One region of the Exiguobacterium sp. S22-S28 genome, then DNA from elsewhere that is predicted to be linked to it. Evidence: riboswitches for the same ligand, from Rfam matches in the RefSeq annotation. Region 1 holds a riboswitch; each other region holds the start of a gene.
The links. Region 1 has a riboswitch for S-adenosylmethionine ahead of ACHA8N_RS13200 (methionine ABC transporter ATP-binding protein). Riboswitches for the same ligand answer to the same signal wherever they lie in the genome.
Positions count from the first base shown of each region.

Region 2: another riboswitch for S-adenosylmethionine. It lies ahead of ACHA8N_RS16145 (alpha/beta hydrolase); the one in region 1 lies ahead of ACHA8N_RS13200 (methionine ABC transporter ATP-binding protein).
Region 3: another riboswitch for S-adenosylmethionine. It lies ahead of msrA (peptide-methionine (S)-S-oxide reductase MsrA); the one in region 1 lies ahead of ACHA8N_RS13200 (methionine ABC transporter ATP-binding protein).
Region 4: another riboswitch for S-adenosylmethionine. It lies ahead of ACHA8N_RS15310 (LLM class flavin-dependent oxidoreductase); the one in region 1 lies ahead of ACHA8N_RS13200 (methionine ABC transporter ATP-binding protein).

Region 1 is NZ_JBHFFC010000030.1:54,892-59,439, forward strand. It holds gene ACHA8N_RS13185 (MDR family MFS transporter) at 1-278, opposite strand, end outside; gene ACHA8N_RS13190 (MetQ/NlpA family ABC transporter substrate-binding protein) at 352-1,185, opposite strand; gene ACHA8N_RS13195 (methionine ABC transporter permease) at 1,217-1,882, opposite strand; gene ACHA8N_RS13200 (methionine ABC transporter ATP-binding protein) at 1,879-2,901, opposite strand; SAM riboswitch class I at 2,982-3,087, opposite strand; gene ACHA8N_RS13205 (bifunctional cystathionine gamma-lyase/homocysteine desulfhydrase) at 3,147-4,313, opposite strand; gene ACHA8N_RS13210 (PLP-dependent cysteine synthase family protein) at 4,306-4,548, opposite strand, start outside.
Region 2 is NZ_JBHFFC010000033.1:91,146-95,693, forward strand. It holds gene ACHA8N_RS16130 (MetQ/NlpA family ABC transporter substrate-binding protein) at 1-299, opposite strand, end outside; gene ACHA8N_RS16135 (methionine ABC transporter permease) at 333-983, opposite strand; gene ACHA8N_RS16140 (methionine ABC transporter ATP-binding protein) at 973-2,004, opposite strand; SAM riboswitch class I at 2,090-2,193, opposite strand; SAM riboswitch class I at 2,443-2,545, shown strand; gene ACHA8N_RS16145 (alpha/beta hydrolase) at 2,609-3,367, shown strand; gene ACHA8N_RS16150 (thymidine kinase) at 3,430-4,050, opposite strand; gene ACHA8N_RS16155 (DedA family protein) at 4,247-4,548, shown strand, end outside.
Region 3 is NZ_JBHFFC010000014.1:36,672-41,219, forward strand. It holds gene ACHA8N_RS03445 (C40 family peptidase) at 1-858, shown strand, start outside; gene ACHA8N_RS03450 (putative quinol monooxygenase) at 914-1,207, opposite strand; gene ACHA8N_RS03455 (M20 metallopeptidase family protein) at 1,286-2,458, shown strand; SAM riboswitch class I at 2,530-2,633, shown strand; gene msrA (peptide-methionine (S)-S-oxide reductase MsrA) at 2,738-3,268, shown strand; gene ACHA8N_RS03465 (DMT family transporter) at 3,375-3,854, opposite strand; gene ACHA8N_RS03470 (DMT family transporter) at 3,878-4,306, opposite strand; gene ACHA8N_RS03475 (NAD(P)H-dependent flavin oxidoreductase) at 4,429-4,548, opposite strand, start outside.
Region 4 is NZ_JBHFFC010000031.1:167,759-172,306, forward strand. It holds gene ACHA8N_RS15300 (SRPBCC family protein) at 92-550, opposite strand; gene ACHA8N_RS15305 (ATP-grasp domain-containing protein) at 653-1,600, opposite strand; gene ACHA8N_RS15310 (LLM class flavin-dependent oxidoreductase) at 1,597-2,655, opposite strand; SAM riboswitch class I at 2,728-2,835, opposite strand; gene ACHA8N_RS15315 (DUF975 family protein) at 2,954-3,592, opposite strand; gene ACHA8N_RS15320 (DUF2325 domain-containing protein) at 3,660-4,548, opposite strand, start outside.

The DNA of each region.
Region 1 (4,548 bases):
GCCAGTCCGATGAAGACGAGGACAAATCCAAAGGTTCCGCTCAGCATCATCGTCCGCCGGCCATACCGATCGGATAACGTTCCGCCGATGAAGCTCATGACGAGACTCGCGATGGCCGAGATACTGAGAATCCAACCGACATCAACCGGGCTGAACTTTAAGACGACGGATAAGTAAATCGCAAAAAACGGCATCGTGATGAATGTCCCGAGCCGGGCGAAAAACGTGCCGAGCAAAACCCCGATCGTCAATGGATGAAGCTGTTTCAAACGTTGCATGCAGATCCCCCCCTTTAAACAAAAAAATAATGCATCCTTCCATTATATAGGAAGAATGCATCGATTGAGCAGATTATTTGCTGACCGGAACGACAGCACCTTTATATTTTTCTTTAATCCAAGCTTGTGTTTCTTTCTCATGAAGAATGTCTAAGAGCGTCGTGACACGTTTGTCTTTCTCGTCGCCGTCACGCGTCACGATGATGTTGACGTATGGCGAAGACTCGTCTTCAAGCGCGATTGTATCTTTAAGCGGGTTCAACCCATTGTCGATCGCGTAGTTCGTGTTGATCAAGACAGCATCGCCTTCGTTGTTTTTGTAGGCTTGCGGCAAGAGTGATGCTTCAATGTTCGTTTTAAATTTAATTTTCTTTGGATTTTCTACGATATCTTTCAATTGTGCATCTGTTGTTTTACCGTCTTTTAGTTTGATGAGTCCTTCGTTTTGAAGGAATGTCAAAACGCGTCCACGTTCTGCGACGTTTGAGCTCGTTAAGATCGTTGCGCCTGTTGGTAATTTGTCAAGTGACTTGTACTTCTTAGAATAGACACCGAGTGGTTCAACGTGAACGCCGCCGGCACTTTCAAATTTATAGTCTTTGTTTTCTTTTTCTTGTTGCTCAAGATACGGTACGTGTTGGAAGTAGTTCGCGTCGATTTCTTTTTCAGCAAGTGCTTTGTTCGGTAACACGTAATCTTGGAATTTCTTGATTTCGAGTTTGTAGCCTTTTGCTTCATATTCTTTTTGAACGTGCTCCAAGATTTCAGCATGGGGAACGTTTGATGCTCCGATGACGAGTGTTTTTGAATCGCCGCTGCCTGATGAAGATTCTTCTCCACATGCTGCAAGGCTGACTGCTAAGACCGATACTGCTGCTGTGCCGACAAATTTTTTCCAAAGTTTCATGAATGATTCCTCCAATGAATTAAAGTTAGTATTATCGTTTATCGATTGCTTTGACGAGCAAATCACCAATAATCTGAATAATGAAGACGATGACGAGAATCAGCAGTGTCGCGATAACGGTGATGTTATTTTGTGAGCGCTGGAAGCCTTCGATGAAGGCCATGTCGCCCAGTCCACCACCACCGGCTAACCCGGCCATTGCCGTGTAACCGACGAGTGCGACGAGTGTTACGGTAATACCTGAAACGATTGCCGGAAGAGCTTCCGGAATCAAGACTTTATAGATGATTTGGAACTTCGTTGCGCCCATCGATTCGGCAGCTTCAATGACCCCTTTATCAACTTCACGAAGAGCGAGTTCGACCATCCGGCCGTAAAACGGTGCTGCACCCAGAATTAACGCCGGTAACGCAGCGGTCGGTCCTAAAAATGATCCGACAATGATTTTCGTAATCGGGATCAACAAGATTAATAAAATGATAAACGGAATCGAACGGAAGATATTGACTAAAAAACTGAGGACAGAATACAATGCTCGGTTCTTGAATAACAATTCTTCGTTTGTCGCGTATAACAATAGACCGATAACCAATCCGAGGATAAACGTCGCGAGCCCTGCAACAGCCGTCATATAGACTGTACTACCGGTTGCTTCCCAGACCATATCCCAATCCACATCTGCAAAAAATGTACTCATCGGTGATCCACCTCCACTTCAACGTCACTCGCTTGAAGTTTGGCGATGACCGCTTGTGTTTCATGTTCGGCACCGATCAACTGAATGAACAGCGTCCCAAGGGCGCCATCTTGCGTCTGTCCGACGTTCCCGCCAATGATATTAAATAATAAGGTCGAATCTTTCATGACTTCGGCAAGAATCGGGCTTTCAGCAGTTGAACCCACAAACGTCAACTGAACGATTTTCCCGGTCGGATACCGTTCCCGTAATTTCGCAAACGTCAATTCGTTTTCTGACGAAGACGTCAACTGTTTCACGAACTCTTTTGTCATCGCTTGTTTCGGATGACGGAAGACTTCGGCGACCGGTCCTTGTTCGACGATTTTCCCGGCTTCCATGACGGCGACCCGGTTACAGATTTTCTGAATGACGTGCATCTCATGCGTGATCAAGACGATGGTCAGTTTCAGTTTTTTGTTGATGTCGACAAGCAACTCTAAAATCGAGTCCGTCGTTTTCGGATCAAGCGCACTTGTCGCTTCGTCACATAATAAGACGTCCGGGTTCGACGCCAGTGCCCGGGCAATCCCGACCCGTTGTTTTTGTCCACCCGAAAGTTGAGACGGGTAAGCACCTTCACGTCCGTCGAGTCCAACGAGTTGAATCAGCTCGGCGACCCGCTCTTTACGGCGTGCTTTCGGATAACCGCCGAGTTCGAGCGGGAACATGATGTTTTCTTCAACCGTCCGCGACCACAGCAGGTTAAAGTGCTGGAAGACCATCGAGACGTTTTTGCGAACACCGCGTAATTCTTTTGGACGTAACGTCGTCATTTCGACCCCGTCGATTTGGATTGAGCCACTTGTCGGAGCTTCTAACATATTCAGCAATCGGATCAAGGTGGATTTCCCTGCTCCCGAATAACCGATTATTCCAAAAATTTCACCGCGCTCGATTGTTAAGTCGACATTGACGACGGCTTCAACCGATCCGCGCTTCGAGCGATAAATCTTTCCTACATCCTGTAAGCGAATCAATACTGTCCCTCCTAAACGTAAAAAAAGTGCGCACGTTTTAGAGCAAACGCGCGCACTTTTTCAGTACACAAAACCATTTGCTCTCATCTTGCAGACGTTCGTCTGCTGGAATTAGCACCACTTCGGAATAAATTCCGCGGTTGCCGGGTTTCATCGGGCCAGTCCCTCCACCACTCTCGATAAGAGTTATCGGTATTTAGTTATTTTTAATATAATCTGAATATTAGCAGGGCTTATTTTGCTTGTCAAACAGTTTTTTCTGAAACCGGCTGAAGCAGGCTGAACGCACGTGCTAAATCTTCTTTTAAGTCTTCTGCATCCTCAAGTCCAACCGAAATCCGGACAAGACCATCCGTGATGCCGAGCTCAGCGCGACGTTCTGCCGGAATCGAGGCATGTGTCATGCGTGCCGGAACAGAAATTAAGCTTTCAACAGCTCCAAGACTCTCAGCCAGCGTGAAGAAATGTGTCGCTTCGACGAGTTTCTCCGCGTTTTCCGCTGATCCGACATCAAAGCTGATCATGCCGCCAAATCCAGTCGCCTGTTTTTGTTGTGTCGCGTGACCCGGATGTGTTGGAAGTCCGGGATAGAAGATGTTCGAGACGACATCTTGTTCCTGTAAGAACTGAACAAGATCGTGTGACGTTTCTTCGATTGCATCCATTCGGATACCAAGTGTCCGTAAACCACGGACGAGCAGGAAGCTGTCCTGCGGTCCAAGAATACCACCTGTCGAGTTTTGAATGAAGTGAAGATCTTCACCGAGTGCATCGCTGTTGACGACGACGAGTCCGGCGACGACGTCTGAATGTCCGCCGATGTATTTTGTTGCACTGTGCAAGACGATGTCTGCACCGAGTGCAAGTGGTTGTTGCAAGTATGGTGTCGCAAACGTGTTGTCGACGACGAGTTTCAGATTATTGCGTTTCGCGATGTCAGCGACAGCAGCGATATCCGTGACTTTTAACAAGGGGTTCGTCGGTGTTTCGACATACAGCATCTTCGTGTTGTCTTGAACCGCAGCTTCCGTCGCGGCGAGATCCGTCGTGTCGACGAACGTCACTTGGATGTTGAACTTCGGCAAGACACGTTGCATCAAACGGAACGTTCCGCCGTAGACATCATCGGTCATGACGATATGGTCACCTGACTCCAGCAGGTTAAAGACAGCATGAATCGCAGCCATTCCTGATCCGAAGGCGAAGCCACGTGCGCCGCCTTCAAGGTCCGCGATCAATCGTTCGATGCTTGTCCGTGTCGGGTTGGCTGTCCGCGAGTATTCGTAACCTTCTTTTAATTGACCGATTTTCTCTTGTTTGTACGTACTCGTTTGATAAATCGGAGGTGTCACGGCACCAGTTGCTCGATCGACGCCTGTTCCTCCATGAATCAATGCTGTCTTTTTACGCATGTGTCTCGTCCACCTTTTCAAAGATTTGTTGGCTCAAATACCGTTCGGCACTGTCGGCGAAGACGGTGACGATGGTACTGCCGGGAAAACGTTCTGCAATATCAAGTGCTGCCGCGAGTGCCGCGCCGGCTGAACTGCCGACGAGCAGACCTTCACGTGCCGCTAATTCATGAACTTTCGTGAACGCGTCGTGGTCCGAAATCGTATGAATCTCATCGACCAGATCGCGGGAAAC
Region 2 (4,548 bases), on a different contig from region 1:
GGCGACAATTTTAACTTATGTTCTTTTTTAAAGGCATTGAAGTACGAAATCGTCTGGAACGAGTTGGCATCGATTTCACCTTCTGCCAGTGCCAGATTCGGTTGGACGTAATCGGAAAACTTGACGAGTTCAATCGTGATGCCCTCTTTTTCCGCTTTTTTCGCAACATATTCCCAAACTTGTGTGTCCGAGCCGCTGACACCGAGCTTGACCGTTTTTTGATCCTCTTCTCCGGAAGCGGCACACCCCGCAAATAATACCGTCGTCAATGCTGCACCAATCGCTAATCCTTTTTTCATCATCCATCTCTCCCTTATCTGTTCTATGTTTTTTTAGTGTCTCCGAATTTTTCGTGCCAACAGATTGCCTGTTGTCTGTAAGCCTTGCACTAGAATAACGAGGATCCCGACCGTGATGATCATGACCGTCGTATCAAACCGTTGGTAGCCATAGGTAATCGCTAAGTCACCGAGTCCGCCGCCGCCAATCGCCCCGGCCATCGCTGATGCCCCGATCAAGCCAATCGTCGCGATCGTCAAGTTCAGAACAAGCGAGCTGAGTGCTTCCGGCAACAAGAAACGGAAAATCGTCTGCAACGGTGTCGCGCCCATCGCTTCCGCCGCTTCCAGGACGCCCGTACTGACTTCGAGCAACGAACTTTCAATCAATCGGGCAATGTACGGTGCCGCATAAAACACCAGCGGCACGATGGCTGCCTTCGTGCCGATCGACGACCCGACGAGCAACCGTGTCAGCGGAATGATTGCGACGAGCAGGATAATAAACGGGACGGACCGGAAAATATTGACGGTGCTGCTTAAGACGTTAAAGAACGGCACTTGTTCGAGCAACGCCCCTTTACGTGTGACAACAAGCAGAATCCCGAGCGGTAAACCAATCAACGTCGAGAAGAGTAACGACAATCCGACCATCGTCAGCGTCTGCAGGAACGCGGTCCAAATGTCTGTGTAATTAACCAACATCCGCGAGCACCTCCTCGACGACGACATCCGACTGATGGATATAGTGAAGTGCCCGGTTAATTTCCGGTGTGTCACCAATCAGTTCAACGAGCAGACTACCGAATGGAATATTTTGCAGTTCCGTGATGCTGCCGTGCAGAATGTTGAGATCAACATCAAACCGTTTCGCGACTTGTGATAAAAGCGGTTGTCCGGTGCCTGCCCCAAGGAAATTGATTTTATAAATATGATGCCCGGCACCACGCTGATCGATGACTTGTTGAACCGACGCCGGAATCTCATCCTGCATGACGGAACGGACGAAATTTTTCGCTGTCCCCGTCTGCGGATTCGAAAAGACGTCAAACACGGTACCCGACTCAATCAGCTTACCGGCCTCGATGACGGCGACCCGGTCACAAATCTCACGGATGACACCCATCTCATGGGTAATCAGTAAAATCGTGATGCCGTATTCCTGATTAATCTGTTTCAACAGACGTAATATATGTTGTGTCGTCTGCGGATCAAGGGCGGATGTCGCTTCGTCACATAACAGGACGGACGGCTGAGTGGCAAGGGCCCGGGCAATCCCGACACGTTGCTTCTGTCCGCCGGATAACTGATCCGGATAATGATCGGCTTTGTCTGCCAAGTCGACAAAATCCAGCAGTTCGGTGACACGCCGGTGGACTTCCTCTTTTTTGACGCCTTTTAAGACAAGAGGTTTGGCAATATTCGCAAAAACCGTATTGGAATCCAACAGATTGAAGTGCTGAAAAATCATCCCGATGTGTTGTTTTGCTTCCCGCAATTGTTTCGCCGAGAGTGTCGTCAAATCTTGTCCATCGACCGTTACACTGCCGGATGTCGGACGTTCGAGCAGGTTAACACACCGTAATAAAGAACTTTTTCCGGCTCCGCTGAAACCGATGACGCCGAAGATTTCGCCTTTTCGGATTTCAAGATTCACTCCGTTTAAAGCCGCAATCGATTGCTCGTTTGTCTGATAGATTTTTTTTACATTTTTGAATGTAATCACCATTTCTCCCCCTTTAAAAATACAAAAAGGCCTCTTCTTAAGAAACAAGAAGAGACCTGGATCCGCACAATGGCAGAATCCACTCGACTCATCTCTCAGACAATTGTCTGATGGAATTGGCACAGTGCTCATAATGAGTCTGTTGCCGAGGTTTCGTAGGGCCAGTCCCTCCACCTCTCTGGATAAGTGTTGCGGTATGAAATTCATATGTGTGTTGTTGCTGTTCGAACTTATGTCGTAAAACTAATTTTTACATTACAGAAAGATCTTTTAAAGGTCAACCATATTTTCAAAAATAAACCATATGACCCATATCGATTGATTTCCCGGGTTGGGCTTCATCATAGAAGAGTTCCGGTCGCCGGTCAAGGAGCATTTGACAATCCTTTTCTAGCAGTGCTATCATCTTCTCAATGATTAATCCGACAATTCCTATATGTTATATCAAGAGTGGACGAGAGACCTGGCTCTAGGACTCCACGGCAACCTGCGATTTGCAAGGTGCTCCGACCAGCAAAGCGGCTGCTTTGGATGATACACACGAGAAACTCGTTTGCGTCCAAAGCCAAATGGGTTTTTTTATTTTGAAATGGAGGACGAGATGATGAGTATGGTTTATCCTGTTTTACCTGGCGCCGACGATTTTTTCTTTGACCGTGGATCCGTCGGCATTTTGCTCTGTCACGGCTTCAACGCAACCCCGCAAAGTGTTCGGGCTGTAGGAGAACGCTTTGCCGAACGCGGTTTCTCCGTCTATGCGCCGCGCCTGCACGGTCACGGCACGGATTTGCGTGACTTTGAGGCGGCGACGGCAGAGGACTGGAAACAAAGTGTCCGTGACGGCTATGAACAATTGACCCGTCGGTGCGAATCCATCTTCATTGTCGGACAGTCAATGGGCGCGACACTTGCCCTTGCTCTTGTTGCAGAAGGTCTGCCGGTTGCAGGAATCATCACGATCAATGCTGCCTTATCTGTCCCCGCCTATGAAGCATTATCGTTCACCGAATGCACGGTCTATCTGCCGGAAAGTCCACCCGACATTAAACGATCGGCTTTCGAAATCGTCTATGAATATGTCCCGTCTGTTTGTGCGTCTGAGCTGTTACGACTGATTGGCGAGACGATTCCCGTACTTCCTGACATTCAAATTCCGACGCTTATTTTATATTCTGCTGAAGATCATGTCGTTCCACCGACCTGTTCGGATTACCTGCACCGGACAATTGGTTCCGATGACAAACGAAGTTATTGTCTGCTCGATTCCTATCACGTGGCGACGCTCGATCACGATCAAGAGACGATCGTCCGTGAAACAGCACAATTTGTCAATCAGTTTAGCCGGCTGACGCAGACCGGTTAAAAAAAGCGAGCAATTCCCGGGTCTCATTGCCGGAAATTGCTCGCTTTTTCTATCGTGTCCTGTTAGTTCTGTTGTTGTTTTTTCCATTCCTGTAACGGTTGCGGTTTCCCCGGAACTTGATGACAGTGGCGGCAACGTGGTTCATATGACTCAGACGCTCCGACAAGAATAATGGGGTCATTGTAGTTTGCCGGTTTCCCGTCAATCAATCGTTGTGTCCGTGACGCCGGATCACCGCACGAAAGACAAATCGCCTGCAATTTCGTCACGAACTCAGCCCGCGCCAGTAATTCAGGCATCTTCCCAAATGGTTCCGCCCGAAAATCCTGATCCAGCCCCGCGCAAATCACGCGTTTGCCATCTTGAGCCAGTGCTTCGATGACTGCGACGATCTCATCGTCAAAAAACTGGACTTCATCAATCGCGACGATTTGCGTCTCTTCCGCTACTGCTGCGTAAACATCACGGCTCGTCGCCATCGGAATCGCGATGACGGAGTTACCGACGTGCGACACGACATGCTCCTCGTGGTACCGGTCATCAATCGCCGGCTTAAACACTTGAACCGGCAACTTTCCGTATTGTGCCCGTCTGACGCGACGGATCAGTTCTTCTGATTTTCCGGAAAACATACTTCCGCAAATTACTTCAATCCAACCATATTGATTGATCACATGCATCATCGTAAAACACCGTCCTCTAAAATAGTCACTTTAACGAGTATAGCCCGAATCCAGATTAAGAAAAAGGATTGACTTCTAAAAATCAAAAAGCCTTTCCAAATCCGGATTTTTCTTCATCTTCTCATTTCAACTGGTATCTATTTCCTGTACACTAGAAGAGAAGTTTCTTTGAAGGAAGGTGACTCCGATTCATCACATGCTACATGACATACTCCAACAATATGGAGCGTTCGGACTCGCCATTCTGTTAGCAGGCGGAATCGTCGGTCTCCCGGTGCCTGACGAGACGTTACTTGTCATGTCCGGATTTTGGATGCACCACGGTGATTTACCGCTGATCGGAACTATTCTCGCGGCTTACGCCGGCAGCTGCATCGGCATGACCATCAGCTATATGCTCGGTTTAAAACTGGGGATGCCACTCCTTCACCGGATGGCTCCGAAGTTACGGATTTCTGAAAAACATATTTTCAAAGCAGAAGTCGGATTTTTACGTTA
Region 3 (4,548 bases), on a different contig from region 1:
GGCTTAAACAAACCGGTTGCGCGTCCAAAAGTCGGAACGGTCTTTTATGTGCATTTTGATCAGACACCGCTGTTTTCAGCTGATGTCGCATACAGCCGTCCTGCCGCCTATCTCACGAAAGGCACGAAGCTGATTGGTCTCAAAGCGATTGACGACGACTTTTGGCAAGTCCGATTACCAAACGGAACGACCGGTTACGTCATCAATCCCTACATCGGGACGACAAAACCGGATATGCGCTACACGCAGCGCGCAGTCAATCGGTTCAAAACGTACACAGTCAAAGCGACGACGTCTTATTTCGCAACACCAGCCAGCCCGAAAAGTGCCGGTTTGATTGAACAAGGCAAACGTGTTTATCCCCGGTATCGTGTCGGAAACTTCTACGTCATTCAATCCGGTTGGTCTCCTGTCTATCTGCCGGTCAGTGCCGTCACCGTCACGAGCGACACACGGATTGCCCCCAAAAATACGTCCCGTGGCGAAAAATTGATCCAAGCGGCGGCCAAACATTTGGGAACGCCGTATACGTGGGGATCACAAACGTCAGCCAACGGCGGCTTTGACTGTTCTGGCTTGATCCATTACGCAACGAACCAAGCCGGGAAATACGGGGGACGGACAAACGTCAGCGGCTATTGGTACGGCGCCTTCTTTACGAACCGCCGGACGACGATCAGCAGCGGAAAACGCTCGGATATCGTCTTCTTCGAAAATACGTATACCAATGGTCCGTCGCATATCGGCATCATGCTCGACAATGAATATTTCATTCATGCCGGCGGCTCGCAACTGCAGATCAATTCCATCTATGAACCGCGTTGGCGCGAACATTTCCTTGGTTTTAAATCGATGTAACATCACAAACAAAAAAGAGGGTCTGACTTTAAAGTCAGCCCTCTTCGCTTATCGTTCAGAACGTCATCTCGACGTATTTCGTGACTTGACGGTCTTCGAGATACAACTCGATTTGTTCGCGGTATGCTTTATAATGGTCCGATGCGATATGCGCTTCGAGTGCAGCCTCATCTTGGTAGACTTCATAGAGCATGAACTCATGTTCATTTTCAATCGATTGATGTAACGTATAACGTAAGCAACCCGGCTCGTTTTGTGTGGCTTTGTAAACCGTGCTTAAAATGGGAAAGACTTGATCTGCTAATCCTGCTTTGACTGTAAGAACGGCATTGACGATGATTTCACCCATGTGTTGATTCCTCCTCTGATTTGATTACCTCTACCTGTACCCGTTTTTCCTAAAGACATACCGTAAAGGATGATTTTGATGTTAGAAACCCTGTTTACCCATCTCGCACAACAAGAAGCCGAGATGATTCGTTTGCGCCGCGATTTTCACCGCCACCCGGAATTGTCGTTTCAAGAAGTCCGGACACCGGCCAAAATCATCGAATACTATGAAGCACTCGGTATCCCGTATCAAAAAAATGTCGGGGGTAACGGTATCGTCGCGACATTACAAGGGGCGTGTCCCGGAAAAACGATTGCCGTCCGTGCCGATTTTGATGCATTACCGCTTCAGGAAGAAACCGAACTGTCGTTTCGCTCAATCCGTCCCGGTGTGATGCATGCCTGTGGACATGATGGACACACGGCAATCGTCCTCGGACTCGCAGCTGCCTTTCAACCGTTGCAGGAAGAACTCGAGGGCACGATCCTCTTCATTCATCAACACGGTGAAGAAGTGTTTCCGGGTGGTGCCATTCAAATGATCGAAGATGGCTGCCTCGAAGGAGTGGATGCGATTTTTGGTACCCACCTTGAAAACGATCTTCCGGTTGGGACGATCGGTTACCACAGCGGACATACGTTATGTGCCATCGATGAATTTGAAATCGTCGTCCACGGTCAAGGTGGTCATGCCCAAGCCCCCCACCGGACGCAGGATGCACTCGTCGCCGGCGCACAGCTCGTCTGTAATCTTCAGCACCTCGTCAGTCGACGGGTCGATCCGTTTGAACCGGCGATTGTCGCCATCGGTTCGTTTCACGCCGGAACAGCTCCGAACATCGTAACCGGCGAAGCGCGGATTGTCGGAGAAATCCGGACGTTTAATGAACAACTCCGGCATCAGTTGCGCCAGCAGGTGGATCTGGTCGCCCGGACGACGTGTGCCGGAATTGGCGCTACGTATTCCATCGATTTCACGACCGGTTATCCGTCGCTTTGGAATCATCCGAATGAAACGAAGCTCATTCAGGAAGCGGCCGGCTTTTTACCGGAAGGACACGTCCGTGAAGTCAAACCGATGATGGCTGCCGACGATTTCGCCTATTATCTTGAGCAGGTCCCGGGCAGTTACTTCTTCACCGGTTCTGCGAAGACGGACGGTCGAACGATTTATCCGCAACATCACCCAAAGTATGAAATCGACGAGCAGGCCTTGCTGATCGGAGCCAAAACGTTAGGGGCCACGGTTCTCCGCGCCTTACAAACATAAGGATTGACTTTCCACTTTTGTGAATGGTATTATCATCCCAACGATAACGAACTTACATCAACTTCATATAACACTTATCAAGAGTGGACCGAGAGATCTGGATCGATGACGTCCCAGCAACCTGCGTACAGCAAGGTGCTACGACCAGCAAAGCGAAAGCTTTGGTTGATAAAAAGCGGCGACTCCTTTTGCAACCAAGCAAAGGAGTCGTTTTCGTTTTCTCGATGTCAGAAATGAGAGCATTACGGTTCAAGGAACCAAGGGAAAGGGAGAGATGACATGGAAAAAGCAACATTTGCAGGAGGATGTTTCTGGTGCATGGTGACACCATTTGAGGAACTACCGGGTATTCACAGTATCGTGTCCGGTTATACAGGAGGACATGTCGACAACCCGACATATGAGCAGGTCAAAACAGGAACGACCGGGCATTCCGAAGTCGTCGAGATTACATTTGATCCGGCACTGTTTTCGTACGAACGGTTACTCGAACTGTACTGGCCGCAGACGGATCCGACCGATGCCGGCGGACAATTCCAGGACCGCGGCACACAGTATGCACCGGCAATTTTTTATCATACGGAAGAACAACGTCTCGCAGCGATTGCGTCGCGTGACGCGTTAGCAGCAACGAACCGATTCAAACAACCAATCGTCACACGGATTGAACCGGCGCATGCCTTTTATCCGGCGGAAGAGTATCATCAGGACTTCCACAAAAAAAATCCGGCGCACTACAAAAAAGACCGGAAAGCGTCCGGTCGCGATGCTTTTATCGACGTCGCCTGGAAAGAAGAAGTAACAGTCTAAACAAAATGCAAAAAGGGATTGCCATCTCAGACCGATGGACAATCCCTTCTTTGATTTTTCCAGCCGAGATCTCGCGGTCCAACGTGACGAACCTTTTGTCGTCCACTCAGGAAATCGCTTTGACGTCCTCTGCTTGTTCCGCCTCATCGACGACTTGATACCGTTTTAAAACAAAAATCCCGGTCAGCATCACGGCGAGACCGGCTATCTGTCCAAGCGATAAATCGACCTGCGGCAGACCAAACCAACCGAAGACATCGACGCATAACGCAAAACTCAGTTGCGAAATCAAGACGACCGAAATTGCAATCGAAGGACCCAGCAGTTGAATCCCCCGCATGACACAAAAAACAACCCCGACGCCGACTAACCCGCCAAACAAATACAACGGTTCAACTTCGCGGATTGCCGAGAGCGTTCCTCCGCGAAAGAAGAGTAAGGCAAGCAACGAGCCGAGCAATCCGACAAGAAAGACTAACGTCGTCGTCGCCCATGCACCGAAGGCATGACTCATCCGCGCATTCAGCACGGTTTGTAAACTGATCATCATCCCGGCAACAACGGCACAAAACATTCCTAATCCCATTTGGTTTCCTCCTTTGATTCACTTCAGGCGAGCGAAAAGATCAAAACGCCGGTCAACATCAATCCGACACCGACCCATTGCCCCCGGTTGCTGCTTTTTTTGATGACACCGAACCAGCCGTTCAAATCAATGACAAAAGCACATAGAATCTGTGCGACGAGTAACAACGACATCGCCCACGTCATTCCAAGCAGTTGAATCGACGTTAGTTCCGTAACGACGACTAACACGCCGAGCAATCCGCCGCTGGCATAAATCAACGGCAACTTTCGAAAACCGCCGATTTTCCGGTCACGGACAAACCCATAAATCAACAAGCAACCCATCAAACCGACAAAGTGAACGATGGTCACGGATAACCACGGACCGACCGCGTCACCCAGGCGGGCATTAAAAATGCCTTGCAAGGCAATAAACAATCCACTGAATAAGGCAAACACGATTCCTTGCATCTTCATCCTCCTTTTTCTCCAATTATGAGTAGACCGCATTACGCCCGACTTTGAAAAGGACAAATGTCCTGAAATCAAAAAAAAGAAGCTCACCCATGAGGTCTGCTTCTTCTGCACTGACGCTATTGAAGTGTCCGATACATCCGTTCAATCCGTCCGAAGGCGTCATCCATCATCCGGTTAAACAGTTCCGCAACGGTTGGAACATCATCAATCAAACCGGCAACGAGACCGGCATTGAC
Region 4 (4,548 bases), on a different contig from region 1:
TAGAGAGGTGGACTTTGAAGTCCACCTCTCTATTTCTGTTTTCAGGACTCATACTCTGTAGGCACATGATTGCTTTCACACCGCTTTTAAATCACGCACGCAGTTGACTCGCCTCTTCTTCCACACGACGGAGTAACCCTTGCACGATTTTTTCCGTCTCCCGTTCGCCTCCGAGTGACAACAGGCTCCGTCCGACAAAGTTGGCACCTTCGTTTTTGCCGGTATAAATCAGCTGACAGCTCGTTTCGTCGAGCCGTTTCAGTGTAAACGTCATCTCGAGCTGAAAGATTTTCGCAAGCGTAAAGCCAATCGCGTTTTGCTTAAAGTCCGGTTCGCTTGTATACGCAAGATCTGTCACGATGTACGTTTCTAACCGGTTCCCCTGCATGTACGTTTGCCGATACGTCGAACCGACGACACCCGGTTTGCGTTCAATCACTTCGTGCTGGACGACACCCGGAATTAACCGTTGCAACCGATCGTGGTCAAATAAATGCCAAGCCTGCTCGATTGGAACGTCGAGGACTTTTTCTTCGTGCCATGTCACCATCGGAACACCTCCCTTTACTAAAAAATACCCTGATGTGTGCAGTTCTAACTTCAGACTACACACAGACAGGGTATTTGGCTTATTTTAATCGGCAATCATAATTTATTTTACCGTTTGACGCTCCAACGCATTCCCAAGGAACTTCGCGAGCTCCAGCATTCCGAACTTACCGGCCGCCGCTTCCGCATCCGAGTTGTAGTTCGTATTCGTGTTGACATCATACGTATAGATCGTCCCGTCCGCATCCTTGATGAATTCAATCCCGGCGACAGCAATCTGATTCGCTTGCAGGAAGGCTTCGTATTGCTGGATGATTGGATCATCGAATCCATCAACGACTTTAAACTTCATCGGAGTTTGTGGTGCTTCTTCCCCGACCGGGCAGAACAAGTCATCGATCACACACGCATCCGCCGGGCACAGTTCAAAGCCTTCTGATGTATCAACTTGTACGGCGTAAACGAATTTTCCGCCGACGAATTCACAACGCGTGATATACGGTTCAGGCGCTTGGATATACTCTTGAATCAGGGTGATGCCGTCGACCGGCTCATCAAAGGTCGGACCATCGAGATACGTTTCAAGTGCTTCAATCGAATGGAACAACTGGACACCAAGTCCTTTTCCGGCACGGTTGTGTTTCGTGATGAACGACGACACCCCGATGTTTTTCGCCGCTTCAACAATCTGATCACGTCCGACGGCAGCCGTCGTTTTCGGAACACGGATACCGGCTTTTCGAAGAGCCGTATATTGATTGATTTTACTGACTTCCAGTCGCAACGCACGTGTTCCGTTGAAGACCGTCCGGTCGTGTTCCTCGAGCCATGCGAGCACCCCTTCCGTCAGTTCCGGCGCGTAGCGGTGCCCGCGCGTATGCGAAGACGCACTCATCCGGCTGTAGAAGACGCCTTCTGGCGGGATTTCATCAAGCGGGACCTGTCCTTCATCGAGATGCCACTGTTCATACGGCAACTCCAGTTCCTCGAGTCGTTTAATTAAATGGTCCGTCCATTCTTGGTTTTCGTGTAAGATATGAATTTTTGTCATTTGGTTTGACCTACCTTTCGTTTTTCTTCGACAAGCGGCATGACGTCGCGCGCGAAGCGTTCCATCTCTTCAAGTTGTGGTGAGAATTGAAGTAATAATAAGGAGACACCCACCTGCTCAAACGCAAGAATCCGTTCGGCAATCTGTTCCGGTGTGCCGATCAAATCAGGACGGAGTCCGCGGTTGGAGACTGAATAATCGTTCCGTTTTACCTGCTGTTCGAGTTGCGATTTGCTGACGAAATCGTCGTACCCGACGTACCCGGCACCGTCTTCCTTGACGTCCGTGATCCGTTGCCACTCTTGAACGGCCTCTTCTTCCGTATCGCGGCAGATGATATACGCAGCCAGTCCAAAACTTTCAAGCGGCGGTTGTCCGGTCGCTTGTCGACGCGCCTTCATATCCTCAATCTTGACGGATACTTCTTCTACCGTTCCGCCGTGCATGACATAGGCATCACAATGATTGACGATGGTTTGTTTGCCGGCTTCACTTTCCCCGCCTGCGTACAACTTGATGCCCGGTCGTTGAACCGGCTTCGGATGCAGTTGTGTCTTCTCAAGCGTATAGTAGTTCCCGTCGAAGCTGTACGGTGAGGCGTCTGCCCATAATCCTTTCATGATCGTGACAAACTCTTCCGTCCGCGCATACCGTTCGTCATGCGCCGTGAAGATCCCGTTGTATTGCCGCGCTTCTTCTTCCCACCAGGCAGAGACAACGTTCAGCGTAAAACGTCCGTTGCTGAGTTGGTCGATGTTTGCTGCCATCTTCGCCGTCGTCGCCGGATTATGGAACCCCGGACGGACAGCTGTCATGATTTCCAGCCGTTCTGTCGTCGCAGCAATCGCCGCTGCTGTCGTCCAGGCTTCAAGACTTGGCGCTTCCAGCCCTTTGATGTCATTTAAGTTTAATTCTGCAATCAGCGTCGTCGAAAACCCGATTTGTTCTGCTATTTGCGCCACCTGTTTGGCATAATCGAACGTCGCCGGCATCTGTTCGTCCTCGACGTTTCGTAACCACCCTCCAAAAATCGGTAACCAAAATCCATACTCCATTTGCTATGTCCCCCTTATTAAAAAAATCGCTCTTCTCGAAAATCGAAAAGAGCGACGGATTCATCATGTCTGCTCTTATCTGTAAAGGGGTTGATCCCTTTAGGAAGTAGCACCTTCCGCGCATGATGCGGGGTTGCTGAAGTGTCTTCGGGCCATTCCCTCGACTTCTCTTGATAAGAATTATTGGAATTATCGTACACTTTTTAGTAGAGTAAAGCAACCACTAAACCTTGTTTTCCAATCGGAATTAAAAACAGTATCAAAAAAGGACGAGAGCTGGGCTCTCATCCTCATTTTCTTAATATGGGGCAACAAACGTCGACTCTTCGACAGGTGCTTCTTCACCGCGGATGCGGTCATAAAACTTGGCGAGGGTGACGCTGAAGTAAGGTCCAACCCAGAGGAAGGCAATTCCGATCGTAATCAAACCAAGCAGGAACCAACCAATGAAGGAGAGGACAAGCATAAAGGCTTCCATCTTGTGACCATCCATCATTTGGCGTGATCGCGTAATCGCATCTAAAATACCGATCGACGGTTCGTCACGTAAAATGTAATAGGTCAGCATATACGAAAATGACTTGATGATCCCTGGAACGATCAACAGTAAGAACCACAATCCAAGAAGAATACCTTGAACAAGCGACAGACCGACTGCTTTCAAGAAAAACTTATACGGCTCGAATAAATCGACGATTTTTGCCTCTTCTTTACGGGCGACAGACAGCGCAAGCCATGCCCAACCGATGGCAAGCGGCAGGAACAGGATGTTCAACACAAATCCAATCACATCGATGAACTGAAAGTCTTCGTTCGGAGCAGAAGAAAACGTAGTGGGAATCCCTTGAATGATGAGAAACAGTAAAAACATGAGTGCCATTAAGACCCAGCGACCGTTAAGTGACTCACGTGCCGATAGTTTTAATTCTTTAATCATAAAGATCCTCCTTAAAATAAGTGCTACTCCTATTTACGGTTTATGCGGCAAGGAGTTTCAGTTATTTTTAAGATTTTCCTGTTTTTAACTTGTGCAGGCGTGCTTTTTCGAGCTGACGTTGGCAGGCCGTATAGAGCGAACGACGACCATCGAGGCGTTCCATCGCAAATGGGATGGCATGTTTTTTGGCTTGTGCGATGACATGGGCTGACGCCGCATGGGAAACACGACTCGTAATTACGACGATGGCATCCGTCTTTTGCGCGAGGCTGGCAATTTTCTTCGCCGACTGGGCATCTCCCGCTAAATGAATCAGCTCGATTCCGGTCTCAGCAAAAAATGTCCGGTAGACCGGTGCCTGCTGTTCGTTTCCGACGATGACGAGCCGCATTCCTTTAAACGCTGCAAACTCAAGCGGCTCCTTGTCGACGTAATCGATGGGTTGTCCCGGCAGCGACGTCGTGACGAGCGGTGTCATCGGTTGTTGTTTCTTTTCACGAATCCGGCGTGGTTGCCGGACCTTTTTCACAGTCGGTTTTCGCTTCATCTGCTTGGCATATCGTCCGGTCGATTTTTTTGATACGGATGTCACGTCCATTTCTGCCGTCGCGTCTGTTGGTTTCGATTCTGTTGACGGATCGAACGGTTGAACGATCGGTTCTTCATATTGGAAGGCATACTTCCAGGCAATCGTCAGTGTTTCCGGATGACCTTTCCACATCACCAAGTCGACGAGTTGTCCTTCCTTCAATTGAAAGAATCGCATATCTTCGACCGGAGTTGCGTAGTAAAACGGTTTTCCCGTTTCATCCTTCAACGGACCGTTGACCGTCGACTCGATAATGCCATGATTTTTGACGATACATTTTTCAAAGACGATTCGTTGCTCCAGCGTCTTCATTTGATCGGTTGCGACGACGGCGAGCACTTCCAGTGACGTCCGCCGTTGGTCTTGA